One region of the Streptococcus sp. V869 genome, then DNA from elsewhere that is predicted to be linked to it. Evidence: predicted binding sites of a transcription regulator. Region 1 holds the regulator's gene; each other region holds the start of a gene.

The links. Region 1 encodes NrdR, which represses ribonucleotide reductase genes. Its sites were predicted from a motif close to ACACNATATATNGTGT; they were not measured.
Region 2: a site for NrdR is predicted at 6,124-6,139, ahead of nrdH (glutaredoxin-like protein NrdH). Genes of this name have one in related genera too.
Region 3: a site for NrdR is predicted at 3,288-3,303, ahead of nrdD (anaerobic ribonucleoside-triphosphate reductase). Genes of this name have one in related genera too.

Annotation. Positions count from the first base shown of each region.
Region 1 covers NZ_JBTHHW010000002.1:86,166-96,122, reverse strand. The annotation lists gene pepF (oligoendopeptidase F) at 1-737, shown strand, start outside; gene ACXYSN_RS05910 (hypothetical protein) at 999-1,172, shown strand; gene ACXYSN_RS05905 (DUF1307 domain-containing protein) at 1,208-1,771, shown strand; gene ACXYSN_RS05900 (MIP/aquaporin family protein) at 1,946-2,614, shown strand; gene trxA (thioredoxin) at 2,711-3,025, opposite strand; gene ACXYSN_RS05890 (DUF4649 family protein) at 3,040-3,261, opposite strand; gene ACXYSN_RS05885 (MarR family winged helix-turn-helix transcriptional regulator) at 3,358-3,738, opposite strand; gene ACXYSN_RS05880 (CidA/LrgA family protein) at 3,919-4,293, shown strand; gene ACXYSN_RS05875 (LrgB family protein) at 4,290-4,985, shown strand; gene ACXYSN_RS05870 (hypothetical protein) at 5,065-5,796, opposite strand; gene ACXYSN_RS05865 (ABC transporter ATP-binding protein) at 5,812-6,507, opposite strand; gene ACXYSN_RS05860 (GntR family transcriptional regulator) at 6,511-6,876, opposite strand; gene nrdR (transcriptional regulator NrdR) at 7,019-7,492, shown strand; gene ACXYSN_RS05850 (replication initiation and membrane attachment family protein) at 7,493-8,662, shown strand; gene dnaI (primosomal protein DnaI) at 8,663-9,559, shown strand; gene ACXYSN_RS05840 (NADPH-dependent oxidoreductase) at 9,556-9,957, shown strand, end outside.
Region 2 covers NZ_JBTHHW010000001.1:415,685-425,641, forward strand. The annotation lists gene ACXYSN_RS02135 (tagatose-6-phosphate kinase) at 1-525, shown strand, start outside; gene lacD (tagatose-bisphosphate aldolase) at 527-1,507, shown strand; gene ACXYSN_RS02145 (DeoR/GlpR family DNA-binding transcription regulator) at 1,557-2,324, opposite strand; gene nrdF (class 1b ribonucleoside-diphosphate reductase subunit beta) at 2,459-3,421, opposite strand; gene nrdE (class 1b ribonucleoside-diphosphate reductase subunit alpha) at 3,563-5,722, opposite strand; gene nrdH (glutaredoxin-like protein NrdH) at 5,792-6,010, opposite strand; gene ACXYSN_RS02165 (phosphocarrier protein HPr) at 6,372-6,635, shown strand; gene ptsP (phosphoenolpyruvate--protein phosphotransferase) at 6,640-8,373, shown strand; gene udk (uridine kinase) at 8,494-9,132, shown strand; gene ACXYSN_RS02180 (ECF transporter S component) at 9,166-9,729, opposite strand; gene coaC (phosphopantothenoylcysteine decarboxylase) at 9,713-9,957, opposite strand, start outside.
Region 3 covers NZ_JBTHHW010000003.1:81,810-91,766, reverse strand. The annotation lists gene nrdG (anaerobic ribonucleoside-triphosphate reductase activating protein) at 1-320, opposite strand, end outside; gene ACXYSN_RS07650 (GNAT family N-acetyltransferase) at 325-825, opposite strand; gene ACXYSN_RS07645 (hypothetical protein) at 864-1,004, opposite strand; gene nrdD (anaerobic ribonucleoside-triphosphate reductase) at 1,016-3,223, opposite strand; gene ACXYSN_RS07635 (damage-inducible protein CinA) at 3,349-4,902, opposite strand; gene ACXYSN_RS07630 (hypothetical protein) at 4,947-5,081, opposite strand; gene mnmG (tRNA uridine-5-carboxymethylaminomethyl(34) synthesis enzyme MnmG) at 5,165-7,081, opposite strand; gene ACXYSN_RS07620 (NUDIX hydrolase) at 7,090-7,545, opposite strand; gene mnmA (tRNA 2-thiouridine(34) synthase MnmA) at 7,683-8,804, opposite strand; gene ACXYSN_RS07610 (hypothetical protein) at 9,109-9,906, shown strand.

The sequences.
Region 1 (9,957 bases):
ATTCTGGTGGCTATGCAGCTGATCCATACCGTGTGCATCCTTATGTTCTCATGAGCTGGACAGGTCGTCTGAGTGATGTTTATACCTTGATTCATGAAATCGGGCATTCTGGTCAATTTATCTTTTCAGATAATCACCAGAGTTACTTCAACGCCCACATGTCGACCTACTATGTCGAAGCACCATCAACCTTCAATGAATTGCTTCTCAGTGATTATTTAGAACATCAATCTGACGATCCGCGTCAAAAACGCTTTGCTCTTGCCCACCGCTTGACAGATACCTACTTCCATAATTTCATCACCCACCTCTTGGAAGCAGCCTTTCAGCGTAAGGTGTATACACTGATTGAAGAAGGGGAAACCTTTGGAGCAAGCAAACTCAACAGCATTATGAAGGAAGTCTTGACAGAGTTCTGGGGTGATGCTATTGAGATTGATGATGATGCGGCTTTGACTTGGATGCGCCAAGCTCACTACTATATGGGTTTGTATAGCTACACCTACTCAGCCGGACTTGTCATCTCGACTGCGGGTTACCTCCATCTGAAACATTCGGAAACTGGAGCTGAAGACTGGCTCAACCTCCTCAAATCAGGTGGTAGTAAGACACCACTTGAGTCAGCCATGATTATAGGTGCGGATATTTCAACAGACAAACCACTCCGTGATACCATCCAGTTCTTGTCTGACACGGTTGATCAGATTATCGCCTACAGTGCAGAGTTGGGAGAGTAGGACAATGGCAAGTGATGATGTTCTATGATGTTATTGATAGGATTATTGGAAGTTGTTATTTTTGCTTTATTTGTAGTAATTGTTAAAAAAAGTGTTGAAGGTCGTAATTGCAAAGACGAGCTTATAGCTGAGTCGGTATTGCTATTCATCTTCTTCATATTATATTTGATTGTATTTAATTAAAAATTCTAGGTTTAAAGAATATAAAGTCATCTATGAATGGCTTTTTGATCAGTGACTAGAAAAGCAGAGGTGCTAGGGATGTATCAAAAATTACAAAGTAAAGTGACAGAAGAAAAACCAAGCTATAGTCGGGAAGAAATTTGGAAAGAATTACATAAGCGATCTCCTGAAACACATCCAGATGATAATCCGTCAATCTTAAAATATAGTGACGGTGTTCCAAAATTACTTGAAAATGGTTATGTTCAATAGTAAAATAAAAGTGATCAAGGGAGACGTAAATCACTATGAATAAAACTTTAAAAACATCACTCGTATTACTATTAACGGTTTTCGCCCTTGCGGCTTGCGGACAAAACAATTCAGCAGGAAGCGCAGCGCAAACTTCACAAACAGCTCAAGAAACCACGACTGCTCCAACAACACAAGTAGCGTCCAATAAACAAAATACAACAGAAGCTCTGCCAAAAGACGGTGTACAAAGATTCAAGCGTATAGATAAAGGTGGATCAACATTTCTTATCTACTACTTCAAGGATGACATCGTCTATAAACAGATTGGTATTTACTTTTATAACCCTAAAGGATTAGGCAAATCTGAAGAAGAGGTTGTTCAACTTCTGAACAAAAGTCAAGAGCTTTATAAGGATGTAACTGGAATAACCTCTAAAGTTGAGAAGGAAGATGGAGAATACATTCAAACCGTAATATATGATTACCAAACTATGGACTGGAAAGAGTTACATCGACGCGATCCAAATCAATTTCCTGCGACCAAACCAAAACCAGTAAAAATTAGTGAAGCTGCAGCTAAATTACAAGAAAAAGGTTATGTTGAATATACAGAATAAACTCAACCAAATAAACAGCACCAAAGACACTCCTTAGCCGTCCTTGGTGCTGTTTGTCCTGACTAGCCTCGGGTAACCAAAAGTGCAAAGACCTGCAATTTTCCAAGCACTTTTCTTGAATCCCTCCCCTTCTTTTGATAGACTAATAGGTAGTTGAAAAAAAGGAGACTAATTATGAAAAAATTTGTTGCTGAATTAATCGGTACATTTATGCTTGTGTTCATCGGAACAGGAGCTGTTGTTTTTGGAAACGGTACAGAAGGTCTTGGACACCTTGGAATTGCTTTTGCCTTTGGTTTGGCAATCGTAGTCGCAGCTTTCTCAATCGGAACTGTTTCAGGTGCTCACTTGAACCCAGCTGTTTCTATCGCTATGTTTGTTAACAAACGTTTGTCATCTTCAGAACTTGTAAACTATATCCTTGGTCAAGTAGTTGGTGCTTTCTTAGCATCTGTTTCTGTATTCTTCCTCTTGGCAAATTCAGGTATGTCAACTGCAAGTCTTGGTGAAAATGCCTTGGCAAACGGTGTAACTGTATTTGGTGGTTTCTTGTTTGAAGTCATCGCAACATTCTTGTTTGTTTTGGTTATCATGACTGTAACATCAGCAAGCAAAGGGAATGGTGCTATTGCTGGTTTGGTGATCGGTTTGTCATTGACAGCTTTGATTCTAGCTGGCTTGAACATCACTGGACTTTCAGTAAACCCAGCTCGTAGCTTGGCTCCTGCTGTATTGGTAGGTGGCGCAGCTCTTCAACAAGTTTGGATTTTCATCCTTGCACCAATCGTTGGTGGAGTTCTTGCAGCTCTTGTTGCTAAAAACTTCCTTGGAACTGAAGAATAATTCAACTAGATCGAAAAAAATCCTACTCTCCATCTTGGAGGGTAGTTTTTTATAGAAAAAAACACTCCCATAATCAAATGTGGGAGTGTTTTGTGATTAACTCAATTCAGCAACGATAGCTTTGATTTGTTCAGCTGTGTGAACACCTGCAACTTGTTTAACGACTTGTCCATCTTTCTTGAAGAGAAGAGTAGGGATAGACATGATTCCAAATGCACGAGCTGTGTTTGGATTTTCGTCAACGTCCATTTTAACGATTTTCAAGACATCTTCTGAAAGTTCTTCAGACAATTTGTCCAAGATTGGACCTTGCATACGACATGGACCACACCAAGTTGCCCAGAAGTCTACCAAGACCAATCCGTCTTTTGTTTCTTGTTCAAATGTTGCATCTGTAATTGCTTTTGCCATAGTATTTCTCCTTTTTAGTTATATTGGCTTAAATCTTGTTTCATGAGATAGAAGAAAACATCCCCATAAGTCCCATGGTAGTCCAGAACATGACCATTGTAGGTTAGTTTTTGGACAGGGTAATAGTCGGCGACACCAATCAGGCAGGCATGTTGAGAACGTTCAAATTCTTCGTATGACTCGAAGGTCATTGTTCTCTCTTGCTTGCTGGCATCTAAATAAGTGATTTCAATCATAGGATTCTCCTTTGCTAAATCATGTCTTCATTTTACTCCTTGTAAAAAGGAATGTCAAGAAAATTGATTGCGCACGCAAGTTTTTTTGTAAAAATTTTAGGAAAACCAACTTGCTTTTGTTTCAAGGCTTTCTTCTACAGCTTTTTGTAGATAGGCAAGAGTTGTCTGACCCTCCTTAGTGAGGCAGATAAAACTAGCTCGCTTATCCTGGTCACAACATCTCCGACTAAGTAAAGCACAGTTTTTGGCTTCTAGGCGTGCCACCATTCGTGATACAGCACTTGGACTCAGATGGAGTTTGTCAGGCAGGTCAATCTGTCTCAAAGATTTTTCTTGAGTCTGATTTAAAAAGTGCAAGAGGTAGAATTCTTTGAGCGTTAGACTTTGGTCACTCTGCTCAGCAATCGTTTGCTCTAAAAGAGCTTCTAGCTCTACTTGTCGTCGGTTGAAGTCAAACCATTTTTCTAAGTAAGTCATATCAATCTCCTTTCTATATAGTAGTTATAAACAGATTTGCCTATCTGAGATGCTTGCGCACGCAATTAGTATACAACTTTTTAGATGAGATAGCAAGAAGGATGTTTATTGTGTATTTCCTTGAAATTTTCTGAAAAAGGAGTAAACTGGTATGCAGAAAGTCTATTTGTGGAGTATACGATGAAGTTATATGTTCAGTTAATGATTCTTTTTGTGATTTCGCTGATTGGTGAGGGAATTTCTGTTCTTTTCCATTTGCCTATCCCTGGAAGCATTATTGGTTTGATTATTTTATTTTTGGCTTTGCAGTTCAAGTGGTTGCGGGTACGTCATGTCAACATGGTTGGGAATTTTCTTCTGGCCAACATGACCATTCTCTTTCTGCCTCCTGCGGTTGGGATTATGGAGAAATTTGATGTGATTGCTCCCTATTTATTGCCCATTGTCTTGATTGTCTTTTTTGCGGCAGTGATCAATATTATCTTGATTGCGCTAGTGGTTCAGTTCATCAAAAAGCGTTATGAAGGTGATTACGAAGAAAGAGGTGCCAAATGAGCGAATTTGTATCCAATCCACTTTTTGGGATAGCCTTGTCTATCCTAGCTTATCTTGGAGGCATGATTATCTTTAGACGATACCCTCATCCTCTGACGACTCCCTTACTGCTAGCAACATTGTTTATCATAGCTTTTCTGAAATTGACGGGTATTTCTTACGCCGCCTATTATCAAGGTGGGGTTTATTTGAATAACTTGATTGTACCTTCGACAGTAGCACTCGGGATTCCTCTCTATAAAAGTTTTCATCTCATGAAGCACCATGTTAGAAGTATTTTGTTAGGCAGTTTTTTAGCAGTCATCGTGAATACTACTTTTACAGCACTAGTCGCCAAATTTTTCGGCATGGATTTCTTCTTGGCGATTTCACTTTTTCCAAAGTCGGTAACGACTGCGATGGCGGTTGGAATCACAGAAAAGCTACAAGGAATCACAACAATCACCTTGGTCGTAGTAGTAGCGACTGGTATTTTGACCAGCGTTATCGGTCCAACACTCTTGAAATGGCTGAAAATAGATGATCCAGTAGCTGCCGGTCTAGCCTTAGGAGGAACAGGTCACGCCGTTGGAACTGGGACAGCATTCCGTTACGGATCAGTCGCTGGTGCCATGGCTGGTTTAGCAATCGGAGTCACAGGTCTGCTTTATGTCTTTATCAGTCCTATCGTGGCTGGTTTAATATTAAGTTAAAGGTCAAGTATCTCTTGGCCTTTTATCTGTTTTTCAATAAAAATCCCCAGCAAAACTTCATTTGCTAGGGGATTATTGATTATTGAAGGTTCACTTTATTCTTCAAGATGTAGTAGGTGCCGATATAGTAGACAACAATCAAAATGATATCTTTAATGATTTCATATGTGAGAAAAGAGCTGTAGTTTATAGTAATATTTAAGAAAAGATCGCTAAATCCAATGATAGAATGAATCACAATATAGGCTACAACAGCCAGAGCTGTACGGTATTCATCAAATAGTTGACCGATAGAAATAGACAAGTAGATACAAAGGATGCTGGCAAGGGTATTTAAGATATAGGTTGTCAGGGTTAACCATAAATTGCCTAGATAGTAGTCGAAAAGGTCCTTGAATAAGGTAGATATAAAGACATCTGGGCTAATCATGGCAACGATGATGTAAAGACTCAAAAGAAAGACCACTGTACTTGTCAAAGACCAGACAAAGGCTCCAAGGATTTTAGCAGAGAGAATCTGGTGTTCAGATACTGGAAGGGTTAGGGTTAGATAGCCACGACGGTCATAAACGCTCCCCTTAAATCGTTGAATGATCAAAATCAAGGTTGAAATACTCAGAGTAATCACGAGGCCCCCAAAAACCAGAGCTAGAAAGACTAACATGAGAACACCCTTGTCTTGATAATAGGTGTTTGATAAGGCACTGCCGTGAATTCCTATGATGACAGATAGGGATAGTACAGCTGCATAGAGGGCAAGAAACCATTTGTTGACATTTTTAAATTCATAACGAACTAAATTCCAAAACATAAGAATCTCCTTTAACTAGGCTTTGAATTCGTGACGGAAGAGCTGGTCTATTGATTCACCTGACTCATAACGAATATCATCCACATTCCCTTGACGGACAACTTTTCCATCCTTGAGGAAGACAATCTCATCCAAGATTGGTTCGATGTCTGAAATCAAGTGAGTTGAAATCAAGACAGTCGAAGTTGGAGAGTAGTTGTTGATGATGGTGTTCAAGATGTAGTCACGAGCTGCAGGGTCGACTCCACCGATAGGTTCGTCAAGGACATACAAACGAGCATCACGACTCATGACAAGGATCAACTGAACTTTTTCTTTGTTCCCTTTTGAGAGTTTCTTGAAACGGCTATTCTCATCGATACCAAGGTCACGAAGAAGACCTTGAGCACGATCCAGATTGAAATCTTTATAGAAGGTCTTGAAAAAGGTAAGAGCTTCTTTGACCTTCATCTGTTCGTTGAGATAGGTCGTATCAGGTAGATAAGAAACGATAGCCTTAGTTGCTGGGCTTGGTTCCATGCCATTGATGAGGATACGCCCTTGCTCTGGTTGGAGTAAACCGTTGATTAGTTTAATCAGGGTTGTTTTTCCGGAACCGTTTGGGCCAAGGAGACCCACAATCTTTCCTGCCGGGATTTCAAGGGAAACATTTTGAAGAGCAGGGCTTGCTCCATAGAATTTTGAAACATTTTCAAATGTTAACAAGGTCATAGTCTAAACTCCTTCAATATAATCTCTCAAAACAGTTGGTAGTTCTTCTTTTTCATAGCCAAATTCTACCATGCCTGTTACAAATTGCTGCAACTGTTCTTCTGATAGTTGCTTCCGGGATTGGAGGATTAGGTCCAAGTCCTCGGTGACAAAACGCCCTGCAGTCCGCTTGGTGTATACGAAGCCTTCTCTTTCTAAATCTGATAGGGCGCGTTGGATGGTATTAGGATTAACGCCAGCCTCGCTAGCCAGTTCTCTGACAGTTGGCAGTTGTTGGTTGGGTTCTAGTTTATGGGAAACGATTTGCAGTTTGATCTTATCCATTATCTGCATATAAATGGGTTTATTGTTATCAAATGTCCAGGACATCACAGTCTCCTTTCTACAATTTCTTTTTGTATCACTTAAATAATACAACTAAACAAAAAACTTGTCAAGCCAAAAGGAGAATTATTTTGGGAATTGCTTAAAAAATGGTATAATGAAAAGAAAACGACAAGGAGGGGAAGGCATGCGTTGTCCAAAATGTGGCGCTACTAAATCAAGTGTTATCGATAGCCGTCAGGCTGAAGAAGGAAATACGATTAGAAGAAGACGTGAGTGTGAAGAATGCCAGCATCGTTTTACGACCTATGAACGTGTAGAAGAAAGAACGCTGGTTGTGGTCAAAAAAGATGGTACACGGGAGCAGTTCTCAAGAGATAAAATCTTTAACGGGATTATCCGTTCGGCTCAAAAACGTCCGGTGTCCAGTGATGAGATTGGCATGGTCGTCAATCGTATCGAACAAAAACTCCTCAGTCGCAATGATAATGAAATTCAAAGTGAAGATATTGGTTCGCTCGTCATGGAAGAGTTAGCTGAACTCGACGAAATCACATACGTTCGTTTTGCTAGTGTCTATCGTAGCTTTAAAGACGTGAGTGAGCTCGAGAATCTTCTCAAACAGATTACGCAATCTTCAAAGAAGAAAAAGGAAAAATAAATGAAGCCTAATGATCGTTTTTCTTTTCTAAAGAATAATCGGGTGTCGCAAGATCCCACATCTCTGGTGCAGTGCTACCTCCCGATTATCGGTCAGGATGCGCTGAGTCTTTACCTTTACACCCTAGCCTTTTGGGATAATGGGCAAAAGGAACATCTTTTTGCTGCTATTCTCAATCATCTCAATTTCGGGATGGATAGGCTCTTAAAAGCCTTTAAAATCTTATCAGCCTTCAACTTGGTCACTCTTTACCAAAATGGGGATGCCTATGAACTTGTTATTCATCCAACGCTTTCTAGTTCGGATTTCTTGCGTCATACGGTTTATCGTACCTTGTTGGAGAAAAAAATCGGTGAGCCAGCAGTTTCTGATTTGCGCCAAGAGTCTGCGGAGGGAGAAGCTTTGACCGTTCCTTTGAGTCAGGCCTTTCCAGAGATAGAAGATATAGCTAACACTGAGGAAACACTCGGAAAAGCTAATTTTACAAATGATTTTGATTTGGAACATTTCCGTCAACTTATGGCGAGAGATGGCCTCCGTTTCCAAGATGAACAGACAGATATCTTAGAACTGTTTAAAATAGCTGACGAGAAAAAATGGACCTGGTTTGAAACCTATCAATTGGCCAAGGCGACAGCTGTTTCTCAAGTTATCTCTGTCAAGCGTATGCGTGAAAAATCAGCGCAAAAATCTGTTTCGTCGGACTTCAGTCCCCAAGAAGCGACTATTATCAGGGAAGCGAAAAGCAAAACTGCCCTACAGTTTTTAGCGGGAATCAAACAAACACGAAATGCAGGAATTATCCAAGCTGAACGCGATTTGTTAAAACAGATGGCTGACTTGGGCTTGCTTGATGAGGTTATCAACATTGTTATACTCTTGACCTTCAATAAGGTTGATTCGGCCAACCTCAATGAAAAATATGCCATGAAAGTGGCTAATGATTACTCTTATAACAAAGTCAGATCTGCTGAAGAAGCTGTACTTCGAATCAGAGAGAAGAATCAAAAGGGACAGGAGCAAAAACTGGCTAAGAATAATCAAGCCAAAACCAATGTCCCAAAATGGAGTAATCCAGAATATAAAAATGAAACCAGCGAAGAAACTCGCTTGGAATTAGAACGCAAGAAAAAAGAAATGTTAGCCCGATTAGGAAAAGGAGGAGACTAGATGGAAAGTGTAGGAGATGTGCTTAAAGGTCATCCCAGCCGTTTTCAATACCAGGACTTGGTCCAGCAGATTGTAAAAGATCCAGATGTTGCGGCTTTTATCCAGAAGGAATCTCTCAGTCAGGAGGAGTTGAACCGTAGTATTTCCAAGTTTAACCAATACATCACTGAGAGAGATAAGTTCCTCCGAGGAGATACAGACTATATCGCGCGTGGTTACAAGCCTATCCTAGTCATGAACCATGGTTACGCGGATGTATCTTATGAGGAAACTCCGGAACTGATTGCGGCTGAGAAGGAAGCGGCTATCAAGAACCGTCTCAGACTGATTAATCTTCCAGCTAGTCTTAAAAAAGCTAGCCTAGCTCAAGTTGATTTGGATGATTTAGGACGCTTGCCAGTTTTTGAAAAGCTCTTAACTTTTGTTGAACAATATCCAGAAATCCGAAAAGGTCTCTACCTCTATGGAGACTTTGGAGTTGGGAAGAGTTTTATGGTGGCTGCCCTAGCCCATGATTTGTCAGAAAAACGTGGCGTTTCATCTACCCTTCTTCACTATCCAAGCTTTGTCATTGACGTTAAAAATGCTATCGGTGATGGTAATGTAAAGAGTTTGGTGGATGAAATCAAGCAAGCTGAAGTCTTGATTTTTGATGATATTGGTGCAGAGCAATCAACACCTTGGGTGCGTGATGAAGTCTTACAAGTGATTCTCCAATATCGTATGCAAGAAGATTTACCGACCTTCTTTACTTCAAATTTCAGTTTTGAAGATTTGGAAAAACATTTTGCTAAAGGCAAGAATGGAAATGATGAAACCTGGGAAGCTAGACGTGTGATGGAGCGTATCCGTTATTTGGCAGAGGAAACACGACTAGAAGGAGAAAATCGCCGATGAGTGAAACAATCACATTAATGAAATCTCATACTTCGGTTCGCAGATTTAAAGAAGAAGCAATCCCTCAAGAAGATTTAAATACCATTTTGTCTGCAGGACAAATGGCTTCTTCTTGGAAAAATTTCCAATCGTATTCTGTGATTGTAGTCAGAAGTCAAGAAAAGAAAGAAGCTTTGTATGAGCTTGTTCCTCAAGAAGCGATTCGTCAGTCTGCTGCCTTTCTCCTCTTTGTGGGTGATTTAAACCGTGCAGAAAAAGGAGCTCGTCTCCATACCGATACTTTCCAACCTCAAGGTGTGGAAGGGCTCCTCATCACTTCAGTAGATGCTGCATTAGCTGGGCAAAACACCTTGCTTGCGGCAGAAAGCCTTGGCTATGGTGGAGTGATTATCGGTTTA
Region 2 (9,957 bases), on a different contig from region 1:
CTACCAGCTGGACTCCCAGTTGATTATTATGCTAGTTTAGTGGAACTTGCTAATCAAGCAGGAAAACCAGTTGTCTTGGACTGTTCAGGAGCAGCTCTTCAGGCTGTTCTTGAATCACCACACAAACCAACGGTTATCAAACCAAATAATGAAGAATTGTCTCAACTATTGGGAAGAGAAATTTCTAAAGATTTGGATGAATTAAAAGAAGTTCTTCAAGATCCTTTATTTGATGGAATTGAGTGGATTATCGTTTCTCTAGGTGCTAACGGTGCCTTTGCAAAACACGGGGATACTTTCTATAAAGTAGATATTCCAAAAATTCAAGTAGTAAATCCAGTTGGTTCTGGTGATTCTACTGTAGCAGGTATTGCATCAGGTCTTTTCCATAAAGAATCTGATCAAGAATTATTGACTAAGGCGAATGTCCTTGGTATGCTAAATGCTCAAGAAAAAATGACCGGGCATGTCAATATGGCTAACTATCAAAATTTATTTGACCAATTAATTGTGAAAGAGGTATAAAATGACTTTAACAGAAAATAAACGTGCTTGTTTGAAAAAACTCTCAGATGAAAATGGAATCATCTCAGCTCTTGCATTTGACCAACGTGGTGCTTTGAAACGTTTGATGGCTCAATACCAAACAGAAGAGCCTACAGTAGCTCAAATGGAAGAACTCAAAGTTTTGGTAGCAGATGAATTGACTAAATACGCTTCATCAATGCTTCTTGACCCTGAATATGGTCTTCCTGCTACAAAAGCTCTTGCACCAAATGCCGGTCTTCTCCTTGCTTATGAAAAAACAGGATATGACACAACAAGTACAAAACGTTTGCCAGACTGCTTGGATGTTTGGTCTGCAAAACGTATTAAAGAACAAGGTGCTGATGCAGTTAAATTCTTGCTTTACTACGATGTAGATAGCTCTGACGAACTTAACCAACAAAAACAAGCCTACATCGAACGTATTGGTTCTGAGTGTGTGGCAGAAGATATTCCATTCTTCCTTGAAATCCTTGCTTACGATGAAAAAATTGCGGATGCAGGTTCTGCTGAATACGCTAAAGTAAAACCACACAAAGTTATTGGTGCTATGAAAGTCTTCTCAGACCCACGCTTTAACATTGATGTTTTGAAAGTGGAAGTTCCAGTTAACGTTAAATACGTTGAAGGATTCGCTGAAGGAGAGGTTGTTCACACTCGTGAAGAAGCAGCAGCATTCTTCAAAGCACAAGACGAAGCAACTAATCTTCCATACATCTATTTGAGTGCGGGTGTATCAGCTAAACTCTTCCAAGAAACACTTGTCTTTGCCCACGAATCAGGTGCAAACTTCAATGGTGTTCTTTGTGGACGTGCAACATGGGCTGGATCAGTTGAGGCTTACATCAAAGATGGTGAAGCAGCGGCACGTGAATGGCTTCGTACAACTGGTTTTGAAAACATCGATGAACTTAATAAAGTACTTCAAAAAACAGCTACTTCATGGACTGAACGCGTATAAAGTTCAGTAAGATATAATAATAAAAAAGTCTCACCAATGGTGAGACTTTTTAAGATGTTGATTTAATAATTTTTGTTTGTTTGGACAAAGCTTTTAGGGTTTCATCGCTAAGTTTTGAATCGGAGATAATGGTATCGATATCTACAATATTGTAAAAGGTGTAAAAATCAAATTTATCAAATTTACTATGGTCAGCCAAAAGGATTTTTTTATTTGCATTATTTAATGCTAGTTTTTGAACCTCACCTTCGTCTTCGCTAAATGTAGCAATAGCTTGATCTTTAATTCCGTTGCAACTAACAAAAGCTTTAGAGAATTGCAGGCTTTCGATGTCTTGGAGAGTCAAAGTACCAACAAAAGCGCCAGTGATTTCTCGATAATTTCCACCAATTAAAATTAAATCTGTAAGTTTTCGTTCATTCAAGATAATAAAAACGGGTAGGCTATTTGTTACGACACGAATATTATCAATCGGAAGTTCACGAGCAAAGAACTCAAGAGTAGTTCCAGGACCGATAAAAATTGTTTCTCTTTCTTCAACTAAGTGACCGGCAAATCGAGCAATCTCTTGCTTTTCGGCGATTTGCAAGCCTTGTTTTTCGATATTAGAGCGCTCGTTTGCTAATAGAGAGCCTGAACGAAGCTTTTCAGCACCTCCGTGCACTCGAACAAGTAAATCCTTGTCAGCTAGCTCTTGTAGATAACGCCGAGCTGTCATATCCGAGATATCTAAACGACTCATAATTTCTTTGACAGTGATTGTTCCTTTGGTATTGACAATATCTAAAATCAAATCAAGTTTTTCTTGTTTTAGCATTGAATCACCCCCTATATCTAATATCATTTTATCATATTTTAAACATATCAGCAACTTAAAGAAAACAAAAATAAACAAAAATAAAAGAACATCTAAGTTTATAACAAACACAGATGTTCTTTTCTAATTTCAAATTAATCTAACCCGTAGTTATAGTCATCGTCCTGCATAGCTTCAACTTCACCAAGTAGATATCCATTACCAACTTGAGAAAAGAAGTCGTGGTTAGATGTACCGGTTGAAATCCCGTTCATAACGATAGGGTTGACATCGTCAGCTGAATCAGGGAAGAGTGGATCTTGTCCCAAGTTCATGAGGGCTTTGTTGGCGTTGTAACGTAGGAATGTTTTCACTTCTTCAGTCCATCCAACACCATCATAAAGGCTTTCGGTATAACCTTCTTCATTTTCATAAAGTGTGTAGAGAAGGTCGTACATCCAATCTTTTAATTTTTCTTGCTCTTCTTCAGGTAATTCATTGAAACCAAGTTGGAATTTATACCCGATATAAGTACCGTGAACTGACTCATCACGAATAATCAACTTAATGATTTCAGCAACGTTAGCCAATTTGTTATTTCCGAGGTAGTAGAGTGGTGTAAAGAAACCAGAATAGAAGAGGAAGGTTTCAAGGAATACACTGGCTACTTTCTTTTCAAGAGGAGTACCATTGAGGTAAATTTCATTGATGATTTGTGCTTTTTTCTGAAGATATGGGTTTGTATTAGTCCATTCAAAGATTTCTTCAATCTCAGTCTTGGTATTCAAGGTTGAAAAGATAGAAGAATAAGATTTAGCATGGACAGATTCCATAAATTGGATGTTGTTAAATACAGCTTCCTCATGTGGTGTACGGATATCTGCACGTAGCGCTTGAACCCCAGTTTCAGACTGCATGGTATCCAAAAGTGTCAAACCACCAAAGACTTTTCCTACTAAGTCTTTTTCCTTGTTTGATAATTTTCTCCAGTCATCAAGGTCATTTGACAAGGGAATACGTGTATCGAGCCAAAATTGCTCAGTCAACTTCTCCCAAGTTGATTTATCGATGACATCCTCGATGGCATTCCAGTTAATGGCTTTGTAGTAAGTTTCCATTACAAATCTCTTTCTTTTGATTTTAATAAATAAAATAAGGATGAATAGTGTATCACTCTATGATTGGACTACCGCACAAAAAGTCGGAATACCGACTTTTTGTTACTGCCTAATCTTAGTATAGAGGTTATCAGTTAGTCCTTAAATCACACAGCTTTCACATTGGTTAGCACCAACTTCACCGCCGTCATCTGTATAGGTACGAACGTAGTAGATCGACTTGATGCCCTTGTTAAAGGCGTAGTTACGAAGGATAGATAAATCACGTGTTGTTTGTTTGTTCTCTTTCTTCCATTCGTAAAGACCTGTTGGGATATCACTACGCATGAAGAGTGTAAGTGAAAGCCCTTGGTCTACGTGCTCAGTTGCAGCAGCATAGACATCGATAACCTTACGCATATCCATATCGTATGCTGAAGTGTAGTAAGGGATGGTGTCAGTTGACAATCCTGCTGCAGGATAGTAAATCTTACCGATTTTCTTTTCTTGACGTTCTTCAATACGTTGAGTGATTGGGTGGATAGAAGCAGATACGTCATTGATGTAACTGATAGAACCATTTGGTGCGACAGCTAAACGGTTTTGGTGGTAAAGACCGTCTGCTTTAACTTTATCACGAAGTTCAGCCCAGTCAGCTGCAGACGGGATAAAGATACCTTCAAAGAGTTCTTTGACACGATCAGATTTTGGAACAAACTCGCCTGTTACATACTTGTCGAAGTAGCTTCCGTTTGCGTAGTCTGATTTTTCAAAGTTGTGGAAGGTAACACCTCGTTCACGTGCGATGTTGTTTGATTCAACGAGAGTCCAGTAGTTCATGAGCATAAAGTAAATGCTGGTGAACTCAATAGACTCAGGTGATCCATATTCGATCAGTTGTTGGGCAAGGTAGCTGTGGAGTCCCATAGCACCAAGTCCGAATGTGTGAGCTTGGCTATTTCCATGGTCGATAGTAGGAACAGCTACAATGTGAGAACTATCAGTAACGAAGGTCAAAGCACGTACCATAGCTCGGATTGAGCGACCAAAATCAGGTGAAGTCATCATGTTGACCACGTTGGTTGAACCAAGGTTACATGAAACGTCAGTACCCATTTTAATGAATTCTTGTGCGTCATTAATCAAGCTTGGTTCTTGAACTTGAAGAATCTCAGAACACAAGTTACTCATAATGATTTTTCCATCAACTGGATTTGCGCGGTTAGCCGTATCGATATTGACAACATATGGATAGCCAGATTCTTGTTGCAATTTAGAGATTTCTGTTTCCAAATCACGCGCCTTTATTTTTGTCTTGCGGATGTTTGGATTTGCAACCAATTCATCGTATTTTTCAGTGATATCAATATAGTTGAAAGGTACGCCATACTCTTTTTCAACAGAATAAGGACTGAAGAGATACATTTCTTCGTTTTTACGTGCTAATTCGTAGAATTTATCTGGTACCACAACACCAAGTGATAAAGTCTTCACACGAACTTTTTCATCGGCATTTTCTTTCTTAGTTGAAAGGAAGGCGATAATGTCTGGGTGGAAGACGTTGAGGTAAACAACCCCAGCACCTTGACGTTGACCAAGTTGGTTAGAGTAAGAAAAGCTATCTTCGAAAAGCTTCATAACTGGAACGACACCAGAAGCCGCACCTTCATATCCTTTGATAGGGGCTCCAGCTTCACGAAGGTTGTTGAGGGAAATTCCGACACCGCCTCCGATACGTGAAAGCTGAAGAGCTGAGTTGATAGAACGTCCGATAGAGTTCATATCATCTGTTACCTGAATCAAGAAACAGGATACCAATTCACCACGACGTGCACGACCTGCATTTAAGAAAGATGGTGTAGCAGGTTGGTAGCGTTGGTGGATGATTTCATTTGCGATATCAGTTGCGATAGTTTCATTGCCATCAGCAAAGTAAAGAGCGTTAAAGAAGACACGGTCTTCCATGCTCTCAAGATAGTATTCCCCATCATTAGTTTTCAAGGCATATTGATTGTAAAACTTGTATGCTGCCATGAATGACTTGAATTGGAAGTTTTGATCTTTAATAAATTGATAAAGCTCTTCTAAGAATTCTGGACGATATTTCTTGATAAATGCTGTTTCGATATAGTCTTGTTTGATGAGGTAATCAATTTTATCTCTGATAGAATCAAATACCATTGAGTTAGGCTCAACATTTTCTTTAAAGAATGCATCCAAGGCTTCTTTATCTTTATGAAGCATAATTTGACCATTAACTGGACGGTTAATTTCATTATTTAGACGGAAGTAAGTTACATCCTCGAGTTGTTTTAATCCCATAAAATTCCCTTTAATTCATTACAAAAGAAAGGCTTCTAAGATTGACATAGAAGCTTTGAGTCCTGATTGTTAAGCAAGTTTTTTGAGTTTTGCTGGTTGGAACCCAGAGAAAACTTCAGTCGGTGTTTGGATGATAGGAGCAGCGCTAAAGCCGAGCTCTTTAACTTGTTCAATAAATTCAGGTTGTTCGTCAAGATTGATTTCGCGATATGTGATGTTGTTACTATCTAAGAATCGTTTGGTCATTTTACATTGAACACAATTATTTTTAGAATAAACAGTTACCATTCTGTAACTCCCCTTTCAAAATTTAATTACATCTTAAGTATATCAGAAAAAAAATCTTTGTCAACGAAGAAAAACTAAATATTGTAGATTTTTTTTAGATGAGAGATGACTAAACACAATATATAGTGCTTGCGAAAAAATAAAACCCATAAATAACAGCGTTTTCTAAATGTTAAAAATATAAAAAACTACATGATGTATTTTGATATATAAAATAGAAGATTTTCAGCAAGTTATCTGAAAGGAAAACGAAGAAATCCCATAAAACACTTGAAAAAAATCACAGAAGGTGATATAATACCAAATTGTAAGGGTTATCAGATATAACTCAAAAAGAAAACAATTAAAGGAGAGTCAAATTATGGCTTCTAAAGATTTCCACGTAGTGGCAGAAACAGGTATTCACGCACGTCCAGCAACATTGTTGGTACAAACAGCTAGCAAATTTGCTTCAGATATCACTCTTGAATACAAAGGTAAATCAGTTAACCTTAAATCAATCATGGGTGTTATGAGTCTTGGTGTTGGCCAAGGTGCAGACGTTACAATCTCTGCTGAAGGTGCGGATGCTGATGATGCTATCGCTGCAATCTCAGAAACAATGGAAAAAGAAGGATTGGCATAAGAATATGACAGAAATGCTTAAAGGAATCGCAGCATCTGATGGTGTTGCAGTTGCTAAAGCATATCTACTCGTTCAACCGGATTTATCATTCGAGACTATTACAGTCGAAGATACAAATGCAGAAGAGGCTCGTTTGGATGTTGCTCTTGAAGCTTCTCAAAACGAGCTTTCTCTTATCCGCGAGAAGGCTGTAGGTACGCTTGGTGAAGAAGCGGCGCAAGTATTTGACGCTCACTTGATGGTTCTTGCCGACCCTGAATTGATTGGTCAGATTAAAGAAACTATTCGTGCAAAAAAAGTAAATGCAGAAGCAGGTCTTAAAGAAGTAACAGACATGTTTATTACTATCTTTGAGGGAATGGAAGACAATCCATACATGCAAGAACGTGCAGCGGATATCCGCGACGTTACCAAACGTGTTTTGGCAAATCTTCTTGGTAAGAAATTACCAAACCCAGCTTCTATTAATGAAGAAGTAATTGTCATTGCGCACGACTTGACTCCATCTGATACTGCTCAATTGGACAAAAAATTTGTAAAAGCTTTTGTAACGAACATTGGTGGACGTACAAGCCACTCAGCTATCATGGCTCGTACACTTGAAATTGCTGCTGTTTTGGGTACAAACAACATTACTGATCTAGTAAAAGATGGTGATGTCTTGGCTGTTTCAGGTATTTCAGGTGAAGTTGTTATCAACCCAACTGAAGAGCAAATTGCAGAATTCAAAGCAGCTGGTGAAGCTTACGCTCAACAAAAAGCTGAATGGGCTCTTTTGAAAGATGCTAAAACAGTTACTGCAGATGGAAAACACTTTGAGTTGGCTGCGAACATCGGTACACCTAAAGACGTTGAGGGTGTGAACGAAAACGGTGCAGAAGCAGTTGGTCTCTACCGTACTGAATTCTTGTACATGGATTCTCAAGACTTCCCAACTGAAGACGATCAATACGAAGCTTACAAAGCAGTTCTTGAAGGTATGAACGGTAAACCTGTTGTTGTTCGTACAATGGATATCGGTGGGGATAAAGAACTTCCTTACTTTGATCTTCCTAAAGAAATGAACCCATTCTTGGGTTACCGTGCTTTGCGTATCTCAATCTCTGAAACTGGTAACCAAATGTTCCGTACACAATTGCGTGCATTGCTTCGTGCATCTGTTCACGGTAAATTGCGTATCATGTTCCCAATGGTTGCTTTATTGAAAGAGTTCCGTACTGCAAAAGCTATTCTTGAAGAAGAAAAAGCGAAATTGGTTGCTGAAGGTGTTGCAGTTGCAGATGATATCCAAGTAGGTATCATGATTGAAATTCCTGCTGCAGCTATGCTTGCTGATCAATTTGCTAAAGAAGTTGATTTCTTCTCAATTGGTACAAACGACTTGATCCAATACACAATGGCTGCTGACCGTATGAACGAACAAGTTTCATATCTTTACCAACCATACAATCCATCAATCCTTCGCTTGATTAACAATGTTATCAAAGCAGCTCACGCTGAAGGTAAATGGGCTGGTATGTGTGGTGAAATGGCCGGTGACCAAACTGCGGTTCCACTTCTTGTCGGAATGGGATTGGATGAGTTCTCAATGTCTGCTACTTCAGTACTTCGTACACGTAGCTTGATGAAGAAACTTGATACAGCTAAAATGCAAGAATATGCTAACCGAGCTCTTACTGAATGTTCAACAATGGAAGAAGTTCTTGAACTTTCTAAAGAATACGTTAACTTTGATTAAAAACATTAAAACCTTGTAGGACAAAACTACAAGGTTTTTTCTACTTTATTTTAAAAAGTCCACCTGTAAAATTTTCTAAAAATATGGTAAAATAGACAAAGGAAAAATACGGAGGCAACTATGCAAAACAGACCAATCATTATCGGAGTAACAGGGGGATCTGGGGGAGGAAAAACCAGCGTTTCTAAAGCAATCTTATCGCATTTCCCCAATGAAAAAATCGCCATGATTGAGCATGATTCCTATTATAAAGATCAATCTCATTTAACCTTTGAAGAACGTATCAAAACCAACTATGACCATCCTTTTGCTTTTGATACTGATTTAATGATTGCGCAAATCAAAGAATTATTGGCAGGACGGCCTGTTGATATTCCTACCTATGATTATGCAGCACATACTAGAAGTTCGAAGACTTATCGCCAAGAACCTCAAGATGTTTTTATCGTAGAAGGAATATTGGTTTTGGAAGACAAACGACTTCGTGATTTGATGGATATTAAGATTTTCGTAGATACTGATGATGATGTTCGTATCATCCGTCGTATTAAACGCGATATGGAGGAACGTGGCCGTAGTTTGGATAGCGTTATTGATCAGTATCTTGGTGTAGTGAAACCTATGTATCATCAATTCATTGAACCTACAAAACGTTACGCTGATATTGTAATTCCTGAAGGTGTAACCAATACGGTAGCGATTGACTTGTTGACTACTAAGATTGAAAAGATTTTAGAAGAAGCTCGTTTAGCTCAGTAATAACTAAAAAAACTGTATCTCTTGATACAGTTTTTATTGTTTAATTTTTTCAAGTCTTGGAACAATAGCGAGAGTTAAAATAGCCGAGATAATTAATTCTGCTATCGAATTTGTAGAGATAACAGTCGCTAATAGTTTTTGAATATTTCCATCAAAAACATTACCAAAGAGGAAGAAGATACCACCTAAGACAAATACTGTATTAGTGAGTGAACCAAGTGCACCTGCAAAAATGAGCCCGGCTTTTCCCTTTAGCAGTTTATAAACGAAATAAGGTGTCAAACCGATCAAGATACGTGGGACAATTGCAATCACAACTGAATATAGGTTACCATTAGGTACAAATGGTGAGAAAAGATAACTAGTTGGTAAGATAGTAATTGTATTAACTGTTAAGCTAATCATACCCATTAAAAATCCAAGGACTGCACCAATCCGTGGGCCGTAAATGATACTTCCAATAATAACAGGAATGTGTACAATAGTAGGTTTAATTGGGAATGGTAATACATTAAATAAGATAGAGCTAAGTAGATGGATGACAATCATACTAGCAAAAAAGATAGCAACAGGTGCGATGTTAGAGCGTTTGTTCATTGAGAGTTTCCTTTATTCTTTCTATAATAATTTCCAAATCGGCTAAAGCGCCGCTTCCGAAGTCCCCACAAGCTAAGAGAGATTCTTTAGGAGAGATGATCCCGTATCCATAGCTTTCAAGAGTTTTAAGATTTGTTTGTGTGGTAGGATGGTTATACATTTTTGTATTCATGGCAGGAGCAAGTAATTTAGGGATATTATCTGGTAATGCCAGAGCAGTACTAGTCA
Region 3 (9,957 bases), on a different contig from region 1:
CGTATACGTTTGACGAGAGGCAAGAGAATACCCGTATTGAGGAATGGTTCTCCTCCTAGCAGGGTCAAACCCTGAACATAGGGTTGGGCCAGATCTGCCATGATTTGTTCTTCTAACTCTGGCGTGTACGGAATCCCTGCATTAAAGGACCAGGTTGCTACGTTGTAACAGCCCTCACAGTGAAACATACAACCTGCTACATAGAGAGAATTGCGCACGCCTTCTCCATCCACAAAGTTAAAAGCCTTATAGTCAATGATACGACCCTGACTGAGCTCCTCACTCTTCCATTCACCTGGTTTTGGTGTATTCCAAGTCATCCTTCTACTCCAACTCTATCCAGTAGCGCTCTGTTCCGTTTCGAACATCCTCATAAACACCACCGTTAGCTAAAATAACAGCACGGCTGGCAGGATTTTCTGTGCTACAAGTCACAAGCGCTCGTTTGATATTCTTTCCCTTAGCAACTTGTAGACCTTGTCGGAGGGATTCTTTCGCATAACCCTTACCTCTTTCAGATGGACGAATGGAATAGCCAATGTGGCCAGCATAATTCAGCAAGCCATCATTCAGTCTCAATCGCAGATTCAAAAATCCTAGAGCTCGACCTACAGCATCAAATGATACAAATTGAATAGAAGGAACACGATTTTCAGGCAAATTTATTCCCATTTCTTTTTGCATATTTGTCTCCAGCCACTCTTCGTAAACAAAACCCTCAGCATCCCAAAATCCACCATCGTGGGCTGATTGGTTCTTTTCAAACTCTGACATCATCTCTAAAATTGTTTCTTTATCTGCCAATCCTGGTCTGCGTAGTTCCATATTCCCCTCCCCGCTATAAGAAAAGTGAGAGGCAACTCTCACTTTTTCTTGTTTTTGTTTAAAAATTGTTCTCTAAGGCTAGCTACTCGGTCTTTTTTATTGACTCCACCCTTTGAATGTTTTTCGTGGAATCGTTGAACCAAAGCCTTGCCTTTATCATCTAATTGATATTTTCCCATGCTATCTCTTTCTAATTTCTTACTTCATGCCCTGCTGATTTAATAGTAGAGCCATTCATGTGTTTAACACGCGCAGCAATTTCCTTGTGACGTCCATTAACCATCGGACGCGCTTGCGGATTTCCAAGATAGCCACAGGTCCGTTTAACAACATCGACTGTTTTAGGATCACTATTGCCACAGTTAGGACAGGCAAAACCTCTCTCGGTTGGATTAAAGTCTCCTTCAAAATCACACTTGTAACAGCGGTCAATTGGAGTATTAGTTCCGAGATAACCTACACGGTCGTAAGCATAGTCCCAGACAGCTTCCAAAGCCTTTGGATTTTGTTGGAGAACAGGATACTCACAGTAGTGGATAAAGCCTCCTGATGCACCTGCTTCTGGATAAACTTTCTCGAAGTCCAACTTTTCAAACGGTGTTGGATTTTTTCGGACATCATAATGGAAGGAATTTGTGTAGTATTCTTTATCAGTAATGTCTGGAATAGATCCAAATTTCTCTGTATCCAAACGACAGAAACGGTCCGTTAAACTTTCAGATGGTGTTGAATAAATTGAGAAGTGATAGCCATATTGGTCTGACCATTCTTCTACTCGATGTTTCATGTCTCTAATGATATCAAGGGTGAATTCTTTGGCTTCTGGATTATTTTCCCAATTGTTGCCAAAGAAGACTGTCGCCACTTCATAGAGCCCGATATAGCCAAGCGAAACAGTCGCACGACGATTCTTAAAGAGTTGGTCAACACTTTCTTCCTTACCAAGACGACGGCCGAAAGCACCGTATTGATAGAGGATAGGCGCATTAGCTGGTGTCGCTTCCTTGGTTCGCTCTACACGGTAGACCAGTGCATCTTCTGCGATATTCATGCGCTCATTGAAGATTTCCCAGAACTTGTTCAAGTCGCCTTCAGATTCAAGGGCAATACGAGGAAGATTGACCGTTACCACACCTAGATTCATACGACCTGAATTGACTTCTACTCCATTTTCATCCTTCCATCCTTGAAGGAAAGAACGACAGCCCATCGGTACCTTGAAAGAACCTGTCAACTCGATAATCTTATCATAAGATAAAACATCTGGGTACATCCGCTTGGTTGCACACTCGAGAGCCAATTGCTTAATGTCGTAGTTAGGAGAGCCTTCCTCTAAGTTAAGACCTCTTTTAAGGGTGAAAATGAGTTTAGGAAAGATTGCTGTACGATGTTCTGAACCCAGCCCCTTGATTCGAATATTCAGGATTGCCTTTTGAATTTCGCGTTCAAAACGACTAGTTCCTAGACCAAAACCAAGGGAAGTAAATGGTGTTTGCCCGTTTGAGGTAAAGAGGGTGTTAATCTCGTACTCTAAAGATTGCATGGCATCATAGATGTCTTTTTGAGTTTTCTTCCAGGCGTATTCTTCGCGCTTGTCAGGTAGGACCCATTCCTCTGCATCTTTAAGGTGTTTTTGATAATTTTTCTCTGCATAAGGAGCCAAAACTTCATCAATACGGTCTGCTGAACATCCCCCATACTGACTAGATGCGACGTTTGCGATGATTTGTGAAATCTGTGCTGTCGCAGTTTGGATAGATTTCGGACTTTCTACCTCAGCATTCCCAATCTTAAAACCAATTTCCAACATACCCTTAAAATCAATCAAACAACAGTTGGTCATAGGAGTGTAGGGGCTGTAGTCCAAATCGTGATAGTGGATATCCCCTTTTTGGTGGGCATTTGCCACATGCTTAGGAAGCATTTGAAGTCCGATGGATTTTCCAACAATCCCTGCCGTCAAATCACGCTGGGTGTTAAAGACATCACTGTCTTTATTGGCATTTTCATTGACAACTGCCTGATCTTTGTTGAGAAGTTTATGAATGCTAAAGTTGATGTCTGTCGCTTTTGAGCGCTCAAAATCCCTTTGTGTTCGATAGGTAATATACTCCTCGGCCAAGGCATATTCTTTAGCTTCCAACAACTCGTGTTCTACGATGTTTTGAATTTCATAGATTTTTACACCTTGTGGGAAACGGCTATGAATCTCGTCAACGATACGTTCAACGAGGGTACTAAGTCGCTTTTCGACCAAAGGAGTTACATCCATAACCTTTTCCGCAGCCTTATGAAGCGCTTTGTCAATCTTGTCTACATCAAAAATGACACGTCTGCCGTCACGCTTTTCGACGAATAAAGTCGGATCAGGGACAGCCTTCTCTTCCAATACAATCATATCCATACCCTTTTCTTAAATATAATATTGATTCTAAAAAGTATTATATCACTAAAAAAATAAAAATCAATATCTTGTGTAAAAAAATAAAAATTTTTTAAAATTACACAAGATATTGATAGTTTTTATTTTAATTTATAGAGTTTAAAATCTTTGAATTCACTTGGAACGGCTTGATAATTTTCAGCTAAAAGCTGCTCAACTTCTGTCCAAAGAGATGTTTTTGTATTCACTACAATCATCTTTGGTTGATTATCTCGAAGATCATTTACAAGCTTAGTACGATTTGCATCAAGTCCTGTATGCAATCTAGGAGATAGCAACTGACTTGCTGCTAAACGCTCACTAGCCTTATAACTACTTGTCAGATTATCCCATACATAGATACGTTCTGTAGCCTGTGTTTCACTTTTAATCTTAGCCTCAATACTAGTGCGCTCTTTATATTGTTCTGCATGAAGCACATATCGTGAAACTACAGGAGCTAAAAATAGATAAACGAGAGCTAAAATTGGCAGATAGGCATTTCCTTTCACAAAAGTGCCCCATGGTGACGTTTCTTCTCTGCGTCTTCTACGACGGCTGGCTCCCTCTAATTCCCACGTGCGAATTCGAGTTAACAATAGAATAGACAAGAAGGGTAACAATTCAACCATACGACTACCATTGATAAGATCTGTAGAGAAAATTTCTAAAACTAATACCAAAATAACAGCTATTGCAGCAGAGATTGATAAGACTGATTGTTTCAATGGTTTAGATTGGAAGAGACCTGTGAAAGCCAACGTCAATGCTCCAAGAGCAATTGCCAATAATCCATAGAAGAGGATGTTGTCGAGTAACCCCGAGTTAGAGGTGAAGTTCAAACTATCTAATGGATAGAGGATTTGACTAATGGCATTTCCGAAGCTACCTTTATAAGCTGTATAGTAGCCAATTGGATAAAAGAAGATTGAAAAACCAAGACCCGCCGCAAAGAATTGATAGAGGCCATGAGTCAAGTTGTTGCGCCCAACATTAAAAGCAGTTACTGCAAAAAATAAGACAAATGCATATAAAATTGTCACCAAAGGTGCAAAGAAAAATGCTAGGGCCAGGCTAATCCCAATACGTATGAAACCTTTATCATGATCTGGTTCTGCAAAGTAAGCAATCGCTAAACTGAGAGCATAGAATAAGAACGGAAGGGCAAGAATAGTCGCATAGCCACCACCAAAACTAAGAGCACTGGCGAGGATATAAAAGACTGTCAGCACTTGTTGAGATTGTTTGTTTTGTCCCGTCAAGTTATAAGCCGAATGAAAAAGAAAGAATCCTGCACCTATTAAGGCTAACCAATTAAAGACTGCAAACAATAGACTGCCTTTGGTTAGATACTGTAAAAAGTAATAAAGGAGACCACTAGTTCCAAAGTAGTCAGAGTAGATATCTCCGCTTTGATGCATGGCCCATCCGATATAGAAATCCTGAGTCTGTTCTGGACTTAGCAAGCCTAATAAAAAGGGTAGGACCACAGACACAAGTACTACTAGCGTACTCAAAATTAGGATATTAAAAAATGGTAAGCGAGCAGGCTGACGAGTTTCAACCTCGAGTTGCTCCTCATTTGTTACTGGAGCTTCCTGACTTCCCACCCAATATGGATTCGATTCATCTTCTAATCTGCCATATACGTTCATTCATTCTCTCCTATATTTTAATTTGTTCTAGTATATCAAAAAGTCTAGTTCTTGTCAGCCTGCGGCGGACGTTTGCGTAACTTTTCAGATAAGAAAACAAAGCGTTCAATCTCATAAAAACGATGATAAGAAGCTTTTTTATAGTAGTCTAAAAAAGTTTTTTCCTCTACTGTCAGCATGGTTACCCCTCCTTTTCTCTTCATTCGAAAAAAGGAGAAAAATCTAAAAAAGCTGAATTCTCAAAAAGAGGATTCAGCACTTTTTAATCAGTTTTCTTTTCTAAGTTTTTTGAAATGCTACGATTTTTACCTTCCAGATACACCATCAAAATAGAGATATCTGCTGGGTTTACCCCAGAAATACGGCTAGCCTGACCAATGGTTTCTGGATTAATGAGTTTGAACTTCTGGCGCGCTTCTGTCGCGATAGAGTCAATATCATCCCAATCGATGTTGACCGGAATACGTTTTTCTTCCATGCGTTTCATCTTGGCAACCTGATCCATAGCTTTGGAAATGTAGCCTTCGTACTTGATTTCTGTCTCAATCAATTCGATAATCTTGTCATCCAATTCTTCGGCAGCAGGTCCGATGAAGGCAACCACATCTTGGTAAGAGACTTCTGGGCGACGGAGGAACTCCTTGGCAGTGACTGCATCAGTCAATGGTTTGAACCCCATTGCTTCAATCTTAGCGTTAGTTTCCTTGACTGGTTTAAGTTTGATGCTGTCTAAACGCTTCATTTCATTTTCAAATTGGTTTTTCTTAATCTCAAAATGAGCCCAACGTTCATCATCCACAAGGCCAACCTCACGCCCCATCTCAGTCAAACGCATATCAGCATTGTCATGACGGAGAATGAGGCGGTATTCAGCACGACTAGTCAAGAGACGGTAAGGTTCAATGGTTCCCTTAGTTACCAAGTCGTCAATCATCACTCCGATATAACCGTCGCTTCGTTTCAGAATCAACTCAGGCTTACCTTGGATTTTCAGAGCCGCATTGATACCCGCGATAATCCCTTGGCCAGCAGCTTCTTCGTAACCTGACGTTCCATTTGTCTGTCCAGCAGTGAAGAGACCTGAAATTTTCTTGGTTTCAAGTGTTGCACGCAATTGATGCGGCAAGACCATATCATACTCGATAGCATAGCCAGTTCGCATCATTTCTGCATTTTCCAAACCTTTGATAGAATGAACTAGCTCACGCTGTACATCTTCAGGTAGACTGGTTGAAAGACCTTGGACATAGACTTCTTCTGTATTGCGACCTTCTGGTTCTAGGAAAAGTTGGTGGCGTTCCTTGTCTGCAAAACGTACAATCTTGTCCTCAATCGACGGACAGTAGCGAGGCCCCACTCCCTTAACCACACCTGTGAACATAGGCGCACGGTGGAGGTTGTTTTGGATAATCTCATGACTGGTACCATTGGTGTAAGTCAACCAACATGGCACTTGGTCTTTGACATAATCTTCATCACGTGAAGTGTAGGAGAAGTGATTTGGTGTTTCATCTCCTGGCTGAATCTCTGTCACATCGTAATTGATAGAAGAAGCCTTGACACGTGGAGGTGTCCCTGTCTTGAAACGACCGATTTCAAGCCCAAGTTCCTTGAGATTGTCAGCGAGGTTAATAGAAGCCAGACTGTGGTTAGGTCCTGATGAGTACTTGAGGTCTCCGATGATGATTTCCCCACGGAGGGCAGTTCCTGTCGTCACGATAACAGCCTTGGCAGCATACTCTTGATGGGTGGCTGTACGAACACCGACAACCTTGCCATCTTCCACCAAAATCTCATCAATCATGGTTTGACGAAGGGTCAGATTCTCTTGATTTTCAACCGTCTTGCGCATTTCCTTAGAGTAAAGCTCCTTGTCAGCCTGCGCACGAAGGGCACGAACAGCAGGTCCTTTCCCAGTGTTGAGCATCTTCATCTGGATGTAAGTCTTATCAATGGTCTTGGCCATTTCACCACCGAGGGCGTCAACTTCACGCACTACAATCCCCTTGGCAGAACCACCAATAGACGGATTACATGGCATGAAGGCCAGCATTTCAATGTTGATAGTCGCAAGCAAAACCTTGCAACCCATACGGCTTGCAGCTAGGGATGCTTCCACCCCTGCATGCCCCGCACCAATTACAATAATATCGTATTCTTCTGTAAAATTATAAGTCATCTTCTCTCCTATTCGTTAAGATGGATGTGTCGTAATTGTCCGTCCCAATTTGGTAAGGTAGTTTTTAAAAATGCTGGCTTCAGATTAACAGTATATAGATCATCTAAAGCAAACCACCGGCAAGGTAAGGGCTTCGCATCTTCTTGCATGGTTAACGGTGCATCTTCCAGCAAGTCCACTAAATAATGGAACTCGATATTATGATAGTGGACTCCAGCTTGTTCAAAGCGATTTTCAACAATGAAAGCTAACTGAACAGCTTTAGATGCGACACCAAGTTCTTCCTTTACTTCTCGAACCACAGCATCTTCAGTAGCTTCATCCACTTGAATGGCACCTCCAATTGTATAAAAACCATCCTCATCTTCTACAACTAACAAGCGATTGTCTTTTACAATCAAAGCGGTCGCTCTTACACCAAAAACTGTTTGGTTTGACTTGGTCCGAAAATCTTGTTCTTGCATGTAACCTCCTTTCTTAACGACACAAAAACAGTCAAAACTCCAAAGAAGTGCAGGACAAAAAGCCTGCAACATCCATGAGCTTTGACCATCATTTCTATTGCTTTTATTATTGTAGCAAATTGAGAAAATTTGTCAATCTATATGTACTGACAAACCTTGCCATCACGGTAGGCATTGTCAATCAAACCACCACCGAGACACTCTTCACCATCGTAAAAGACAACTGCCTGTCCTGGTGTAATGGCGCGTTGCGGCTCCGCAAAGATGACCTCGGCCTTGTCTCCTTTAACATGAACAGTTACCTTAGAGTCAGGCTGACGGTAGCGGAATTTAGCCGTACATTCTAGCGTAAACTCCTCTGGCATGTCACGAGTAAAGTGGACTTGACTGGCTTCTAGGCTTGTTGACATGAGCGCTTCATGATAGAAACCTTGTCCGACATAGAGGATATTTTGGCTCAGGTCTTTGCCAACAACGAACCAAGGGGCATTGTCCCCTCCGTGTTGACCACCGATACCGAGTCCGCCACGCTGACCAATCGTATAGTACATAAGGCCTGCATGCTCGCCCATATCGCGACCATCCACAGTCATCATTCGACCAGGTTGAGCTGGTAGGTAGTTGCTGAGAAATTCTTTAAAGTTCTTTTCTCCGATAAAGCAAATTCCTGTCGAGTCTTTCTTCTTAGCAGTCGCAAGTCCAGCTTCTTCAGCTATTTTACGTACTTCAGGTTTTTCCAAATGTCCTAGTGGGAACATGGTTTTTTGGAGTTGTTCTTGAGAAAGTTGACTGAGGAAATAGGTCTGATCCTTGCCATTATCCACGCCACGAAGCATGTGAACGATGCCATCCTCATCACGCGCCACTCGAGCATAGTGCCCAGTTGCTACATAGTCTGCTCCCAAGGTCATGGCATAGTCCAAAAAGGCCTTAAACTTGATTTCTTTGTTACACATAACGTCTGGATTTGGCGTGCGTCCTGCACGGTATTCCGCTAGGAAATACTCAAAAACGCGGTCCCAGTACTCTTTTTCAAAATTGACAGAGTAGTAAGGAATGCCAATCTGGTCTGCCACCGCAGCCACATCCTTGTAATCTTCGGTCGCTGTACAGACGCCGTTTTCATCTGTGTCATCCCAGTTCTTCATGAAGATACCGATCACATCGTAGCCCTGCTCCTTGAGCAAGAGAGCCGTCACCGACGAATCGACACCACCACTCATCCCCACGACAACACGTGTTTTAGAGTTATCACTCATGGTAAGTCTCCCATCTATTCGTTTATTCACGATTGAAGGTCGTGTGTGCTTCAACGATTGAAGGTCGCTTGAGCAAGATTCATTATAGCATGCTTTAAAAAAGATGACAAGGAAGATGGAGACAAATCTATCAATCTCTTCTGTAAATACATAAAATTAAGAACTCAAAAAAGTAATTCATGCCTAAACCTCTATTCACTTTAAAAATTTATTTTTAAAATCAACTAAAAATGATATACTGTAATGAGGAGGAATGCGCACATGATTCCATACATATACCTTTATCCACGTGCGTAGAACTATTGTGAACAACTACAAAGATATACTAAAATCAAAAAATACCATTTTTGCTATTATAATTATTGCAGGTTTTGGACTTTTAACAGCCTTAGTCATTCATCAAGAACATGTTCAAGCAGAGAGAGGAAACATTGCTCTCATCAAACAACAAAAAAATCAACAAGATGTTGAACAAGTAAAAAATGCTATTAAAGACTTCAACATCGATTCTGAAAGCATAATAGATGATTGGAAAAAGATTCAGGAATTGAAACCAACCACTGATGCGGGTAAAAAGACACTAACAGACTTTCTTACTTCTACTGCCGATAAAGTCACAAAGCATTATACTGAAAAAGCTTTAAAATTAGATATAAAGGACTCTGATAGCCAGTTTCAAGATAAACAAACACTTGAAGCAGGCATCACTTCTTTACAAAAAATACTAGAAATCATTAAAGATATTAACTCTACTAACGAACAAACTTCCATTGAAGAGAAAATAAAACCAATTCAAGAACTGATTTCTAAATTCCAAAAACAAGTTGAATTCTTGACTAAAAAAGAAGAACAAAAATCTAACCAAAACGAAACAGAAACAGCTAGTAAGACTCAGGTAGTAGAATCCTACAATTCAGAAGATAGCAACTACAGTCCAACCTACACTGAATCATATGAAAGCATAAATAATTCTCAAACACCTGCAGCTGAGCAATATTCATCTGATAGTACTGGCAGCGAAGGGAATCATGGCGTTGATACACGAGATCAATCTTCTAATTCTTCCGGTTCTCAGACAGAGGCTAATAGACATAATAATTAAACTAGAATTCGCGATTTAAACAGTTTAACTTACTAATTCGGGTGGAAAAAT